Regions from separate parts of the Streptomyces sp. NPDC005281 genome, predicted to be linked through region 2. Evidence: riboswitches for the same ligand, from Rfam matches in the RefSeq annotation. Region 2 holds a riboswitch; the other holds the start of a gene.

Region 1 (3,401 bases), on a different contig from region 2:
GATGGTGCGCTGCTCGTCACCGTTGGCGCGGTGGTAGCCGCGGACGGCCAGCAGACCGGCCAGCTCGCCCTGCGAGCCGGCGTTGGGCTGGAGCGACACCTTGTCGTAGCCGGTGACCTCGGCGAGCTGGTCCTCCAGCTCGTGGATGAGCGTCAGGTAGCCCCGCGCCTGGTCGGCGGGCACGAACGGGTGCAGCTGCCCGAACTCGGGCCAGGTGACCGGCTCCATCTCCGTGGTCGCGTTGAGCTTCATGGTGCAGGAGCCCAGCGGGATCATGCCGCGGTCGAGCGCGTAGTCGCGGTCGGAGAGCTTGCGCAGGTAGCGCAGCATCGCGGTCTCGGAGCGGTGCTCGTGGAACACGGGGTGCGTCAGGTACGCGTCGGTGCGCAGCAGCGTGGCCGGCAGCGTGTCCTCGGTGCTCGCGTCGAGCGACTCGATGTCGCCCTCGACACCGAACGCGTTCCACACGGCGGCCAGCTGCTCGCGCGTGGTCGTCTCGTCGCACGAGATCGATACCTGGTCGGCGTCGACGGGATGGAGGTTGACGCCGTTCTCGCGAGCGGCGGCCACGGTCTCGGCGGCACGGCCAGGGACGCGCACGGTGAGCGTGTCGAAGTACGCGCCGTGGACGACCTCGACACCGCCGGCGATGAGCCCGGCGGCCAGGACCGTGGCGTAGCGGTGGGTACGCCGTGCGATGGTCCGCAGGCCGTCGGGGCCGTGGTAAACGGCGTACATGCCGGCCATGACGGCGAGCAGCACCTGAGCGGTACAGATGTTGCTCGTCGCCTTCTCGCGGCGGATGTGCTGCTCACGCGTCTGAAGGGCGAGGCGGTACGCCTTGTGCCCGTCCGCGTCCACGGACACGCCGACGAGGCGGCCGGGGAGGCTGCGCGCGAACTTCTCGCGGACCGCCATGTAACCGGCGTGCGGACCGCCGAAGCCCATCGGCACGCCGAAGCGCTGCGTGGTGCCGATGGCGATGTCCGCGCCGAGCTCGCCGGGCGAGGTCAGCAGGGTCAGGGCGAGCAGATCGGCGGCGACGGTGACGACCGCGCCCAGCTCGTGCGCCTGCTCGACGACCGGCTTGATGTGGCGTACGGCACCTGAGGCGCCCGGGTACTGGATGAGCACGCCGTTGATCTCGCGCCCGGCGAGGTCGGCCGGGATGCCGTCGCCGAGGTCGGCGACGACGATCTCGACGCCGGTCGGCTCGGCACGTGTCTCGATGACGGCGATGGTCTGCGGCAGCGCGTCCGCGTCGACCAGGAAGAGGCCCTTCTTGTTCTTGCCCATGCGGCGGGACAGCGCCATGGCCTCGGCGGCGGCGGTGCCCTCGTCGAGGAGGGACGCGCCGGAGGTCGGCAGCCCGGTCAGCTCGGCGACGACTGTCTGGAAGTTCAGCAGCGCCTCGAGGCGGCCCTGCGAGATCTCCGGCTGGTACGGCGTGTACGCGGTGTACCAGGCCGGGTTCTCCATGACGTTGCGCAGGATCACCGGCGGCGTGAACGTGCCGTAGTAACCGAGGCCGATCATCGAGCCGAGCACCTGGTTGCGGTCCGCGAGGGAGCGGAGCTCGGCCAGGACCTCGGCCTCGGTACGCGCGGCCGGCAGCTTCAGGGCCTCGGCGTTCTTGATCACATCCGGCACCGCGGCGGCGGTCAGCTCGTCGAGCGAGCCGTAGCCGACCTGCGCGAGCATCTTGGCCCGTGCTTCGGAGTCGGGTCCGATGTGGCGCTGCTCGAAGGGGATTCCCTGTTCGAGCTCGGAGAGCGGAATGCGAGGGGCGGTCATGGCGGAGGCCTCCTGGTCTGACGCGACCTTCGAGGGGCACCCCGGCACGGGTACCCCGACGGCCTCCCCCTCTGTCATCTCAACCTGAGAGTTTCACCGGACGGTCCTGCGGACGATCCGGCTTTCACCGTCGGTGAGGGCGGTGGCCATGGATCGGCACCCGCCCTGCTTTCCAGAGTGACCTCGTCCGTGCGGTACGTGAGCCTGAGAGATTCTGGGGAGGATTTGCTCCTTCGGCGCCTCCGGTGAAATCCGGAGGACTCTCCCGCACGGGATCAGCAGCCGCTTGCCAGCGTACCAGCGGCGGCCGGAGGACAGCTCGAGTGGCCGCCTTCACAGATGTGCTCTTTTGTAGTACTTACGGATGAGTTTGCGACCACTGGAGGGACCGTGCAGACCGACATCGATCCGCGCAACCTGATCGGCCGCAAGGCGTTCGACAGCAACGGCACCAAGATCGGCACGATCGACGAGGTCTACCTCGACGACGCGACCGGCGTCCCGGAATGGGCGGCCATACGCACCGGGCTGTTCAGCAGGGACGCCTTCGTACCCCTGGAGCCCAGCGAGATCATCGAGGGGACCCTGCGCATCCCCTTCGACCGGGCCCTGATCAAGGACGCCCCCGACTTCGGTGTCGGGCGCCACCTCTCACCCGAACAGGAGCTCCAGCTCTACCACCACTACGGCCTCGACGTGGCGTCGCCTCCGCCGCCGGACCGGGACTTCGGCCGGCTCGCGGGCTCGGAGGACGCCTGAGCCCCCGGGCCGGGGCCGCGCGTCCCGGCTTGCGACACCGACGGCCCGGGGCCTGCCGGCAGCCCGTCGGCGACCTCGGGTCTTCGCTCCACCAGGGGCAGCGGCTCGGCCGGCTCCAGCCGCGGATCGTCCGTCCTGAAGGTCCGCACCCGCCCGGGTCCCGAGTAGGGCGTCTCGAACCGCACGGTGACCCGGCCCAGGCCGCTCCCCTGCACCCAGCCGTGCCCGAACTCGGCATGCCGCACGTCGTGTCCGGAGGGCCAGCGCCGCTCCACGGGCGCCGTCTCCCCGGCCGCGGTGTGCTCCTCGGCCGGTTCGTCCGCGGTGTGCTCCTCGGCCGGCGGCTCGGCCACGGCCGCGGCCTGGGCGAACAGGTCCTCCTGCGTGTAGTCGGCGAGCCCTGAGACGCCGACTCCCAGCAGACGGACGCCACCGGTCGTGTCCACGCCCTCCAGCAGCCGGGCGGCGGCCTCCCGCACGACGCCGGGATCGTCCGTGGGCCCGCGCAGCGTCTCGGACCGGGTCAGGGTCGAGAAGTCGTACCTGCGCACCTTCAGCACGATCGTCCGCCCCGACAGCCCGGCCCCGCGCAGCCGCCCCACACACCGGTCCGCCAGCCGCTGCACCTCCAGCTCAACCCGGACCCGGTCGTGGATGTCCACGTCGTAGGTGTCCTCGACCGACACCGACTTGGTCTCCCGCTCCGCCACCACGGACCGCTCGTCGCGGGCCAGCGCCATCGCGAACAGCCCGTGTCCATGAGCCTTCCCCAGCAGCCGTACGAGCTCGTCCTCGCCCGCCTCGGCGAGGTCCTCGACGGTCGTGATGCCGGCCCTGCGCAGATGGTC
Region 2 (3,401 bases):
ACCGAGCCCTGGGCCTCCATGACGGCGACCGGAGCGAAGTTCTCCGAGGCGATCATCTCGAGGGTCGACTGCTGGCGGTGCAGCTCGGCGTCGACGGCGGCCGCGACGTCCGGGTCGAGCTCGTGCAGGGGGGTGTTCATGAGCGACATGCGGTGACTCCTCAGCCGGCCGTGAAGGCGGTGTACTCGTCGGCGGACATCAGGTCCTCGGGCTCGCCCGCGACGCGCACCTTGAACAGCCAGCCGCCCTCGAAGGGGGCGGAGTTGACCAGGGCCGGGTCGTCCACGACGTCCTGGTTGGCCTCGACGACCTCGCCGTTCACCGGGGAGTACAGGTCGCTGACGGACTTGGTCGACTCCAGTTCGCCGCAGGACTCGCCCGCGGCCACCGTGTCACCGACCTCCGGGAGCTGGGCGTAGACGACATCGCCGAGCGCGTTGGCCGCGAACTCGGTGATGCCGACCGTCGCGACGCCGTCCTCGGCGACGGACAGCCACTCGTGCTCCTTGCTGAAACGCAGCTGCTGGGGGTTGCTCATGGCCTGAATTCTCCTGTACGCGGTGGAGTGCTGATGGAGGGAAGCGTGGGTGACCGGGCGGATGTGCCCAGGGTCACGTCCAGGGGCCCGGCGGGCGCCACCCGTCAGGACCGGCGCCCGGCGGGCATCGGTGTCCTGCCGGTCCGGTCCGGCCGGCCCGGTGCTACTTCTGGCGCTTGTAGAACGGCAGCGCCACGACCTCGTACGGTTCGTGGCTGCCCCGGATGTCGACGCCCACACCGGTGGTGCCCGGCGCGGCGTGCACGGCGTCGACGTACGCCATCGCGATCGGCGTGCCCAGCGTGGGGGAGGGGGCGCCGGAGGTGATCTCGCCGATCACCTTGCCGTCGGCGACGACCGAGTACCCGGCGCGCGGCACCCGGCGGCCCTCGGCGATCAGGCCGACGAGGACCCGCGGCGGGTTCTGCTCGGCACGGGAGGCGGCCTCCTCCAGCGCGGCGCGCCCGACGAAGTCGCCGTCCTTCTCGAACTTCACGACCCGGCCGAGGCCGGCGTCGAAGGGGGTCAGCGCGGTGGTCAGCTCGTGGCCGTACAGCGGCATGCCGGCCTCCAGGCGCAGCGTGTCGCGGCAGGACAGACCGCAGGGCACGAGACCGGCCGGGGTGCCCGCGTCGGTGAGGGCCTGCCACACCTTCTCGGCGTCGGCGGGGGCGACGAACAGCTCGAAGCCGTCCTCGCCTGTGTAGCCGGTGCGGGCGATCAGGGCCGGAACACCGGCCACGGTGCCCGGCAGGCCCGCGTAGTACTTCAGGCCGTCGAGGTCCGCGTCGGTGACCGCCTTGAGGATGCCGGGGGACTCGGGGCCCTGCACGGCGATCAGCGCGTAGGCGTCACGGTCGTCGCGCACGACGGCGTCGAAACCGGCCGCTCGCCCGGTCAGCGCGTCCAGCACCACCTGGGCGTTGGAGGCGTTGGCGACGACCATGTATTCGTACTCGGCCAGCCGGTAGACGATCAGGTCGTCCAGGATGCCGCCGTCCTCCTGGCAGATCATCGTGTAGCGGGCGCGTCCGACGCCGACGGTGGCGATGTTGCCGACCAGCGCGTGGTTCAGCAGGGCCGCCGCCTCGGGGCCGGTGACGGTGATCTCGCCCATGTGGGAGAGGTCGAAGAGCCCGGCCTTAGTGCGGACGGCGACGTGCTCGTCGCGTTCCGAGCCGTAGCGCAGCGGCATGTCCCAGCCCGCGAAGTCGGTCATGGTCGCGCCGAGCGAGCGATGCAGGGCATCGAGCGCGGTGTGACGGGGTGCGTTGCTGCTCATCGGTCTGGCTCCCAAGGCATGACGGCGAGGTCGTTCCTCCCCATCTGTCATCGGAACCTGAGAGGTTCATCAAGACACCACGAAACGGTGGTCCTGATTTGCACCTTGGGTGGGGCCACTGGTTCAGCGGCCCGCTTTTCAGATGTGCCTCGCCCGCGCGGTAACGGGGCCTGAGAGATTCAAGGGAGGGACTTGCTCCTTCGGCGCCCGGGTACACGTACCCAGGACTCTCCCGCGCGGATTCAAGCGGCCGGTATGCAGTTGGCGCGGCCATCATCGCACGCGTTCCCCGATCGCGGCAGCCCGTCATCTGTGACGGGGCTGTGGCAGTCCGCGCACGGAAATGGGAAGCGCCGGGCATTACCTTCTCTTTACACTCGACGGAGATGGGACTCCACGTCCAAGGGGAGGACGGTCACGGTGAACAGGACCACGGCGTACGCGACGGCCACGGGTCTCGCACTGCCCGAGCAGGCCGGCGCACCGGCCCGAAAGGCCCGCGGACCGCTTCCGGCGGCCGTCGTGCGCGATCTGCGCGACCGGGTCGGGCACAGTCCGCACGGTCTCCGCTTCGGGGCCCGCGACCTCGTCGTGGTCACCGGACTGCCCGGCAGCGGCAAGTCGACGCTGATGCGGCGGGCGGTGCGGGGCCCGCGGGTCGACTCGCAGGACACCCGCGACCGCTGGGACGGCCGGATGGCCGGGCTGCTGCCGTACGCGCTCTACCGCCCCCTGGTCCGCCTCGCGCACTACGCCGGCCTGCGCCGTGCCCTGCGCGAGGGCGGCGGACTCGTCGTGCACGACTGCGGCACGCAGGCCTGGGTGCGGCGCTGGCTCGTCCGCGAGGCCCGGCGCCGCGGCGGCGCGCTGCACCTGCTGCTGCTCGACGTCACGCCGGGCACCGCGCTGGACGGTCAGCGCGAGCGCGGCCGGGGCGTGTCGCGCTACGCCTTCGCCCGCCATCGCGGCGCGGCCGCCCGGCTGCTGCGGGCCGCCGAGCGGGGAGACCTGCCCGAGGGCTGCGGCTCGGCGGTGCTGATCGACCGGGACGCGGCGGACGTGCTGCGCAGGATCGACTTCGGCCACTGACCGGTGGCGGTGGCCCACTAACCTTTCCAGCCGGAACAACGGTTCGAAGCAGGCGGTAGACAGATGGACTTTCCGGCACAGGCGCACCCCCATCCGCACGGCGGCTGGCCCGGCAACGAGCTGGAGGAGGTGCTGTCCGCCTCCCTCGGCATGCCCGCGGGCCCCTCGGCGGGCGCTCGCATCGTCGAGGTGCTCGGCCGCAGCTTCGTGTGGGTGCCGCTGCCCAACGGCGGCGGACCGCAGAGCGGTGCGCTCGATCTGCCCACGATGGACATCGGGGGCCAGGTGTACGTCCCCGTCTTCAGCTCCGAGGAGCAGTTCCGCCAGGTCGTCGGCAGTCACATGTCGTTCACGATCGCGCCCGCCGTGGAGTTCGCCCGCGGGCTTCCGCCGCAGGTCGGCCTCGCGGTGAACCCGGACGGTGTGGTCGGCGTACCGCTGCCGCCGATGGCCGTCGCCGAGCTGTGCCGGGCCGGGCGGTCCGAGCTGGAC

Evidence for each region. A riboswitch is a leader RNA that binds a small molecule or an ion and turns the genes downstream of it on or off. The one in region 2 is predicted to bind glycine.
Region 1: it holds a riboswitch for glycine, as region 2 does, so the genes downstream of both, gcvP (aminomethyl-transferring glycine dehydrogenase) here and gcvT (glycine cleavage system aminomethyltransferase GcvT) in region 2, are expected to answer to the same signal.

What each region holds. Positions count from the first base shown of each region.
Region 1 covers NZ_JBEXGX010000007.1:9,603-13,003, reverse strand. Annotated here, with positions in the region: gene gcvP (aminomethyl-transferring glycine dehydrogenase) at 1-1,794, opposite strand, end outside; glycine riboswitch at 1,977-2,072, opposite strand; gene ABZV42_RS12110 (PRC-barrel domain-containing protein) at 2,185-2,553, shown strand; gene ABZV42_RS12105 (DNA polymerase IV) at 2,478-3,401, opposite strand, start outside.
Region 2 covers NZ_JBEXGX010000023.1:88,428-91,828, reverse strand. Annotated here, with positions in the region: gene glyA (serine hydroxymethyltransferase) at 1-149, opposite strand, end outside; gene gcvH (glycine cleavage system protein GcvH) at 161-538, opposite strand; gene gcvT (glycine cleavage system aminomethyltransferase GcvT) at 702-1,820, opposite strand; glycine riboswitch at 1,969-2,065, opposite strand; gene ABZV42_RS28830 (AAA family ATPase) at 2,241-2,909, shown strand; gene ABZV42_RS28825 (enhanced serine sensitivity protein SseB) at 2,973-3,401, shown strand, end outside.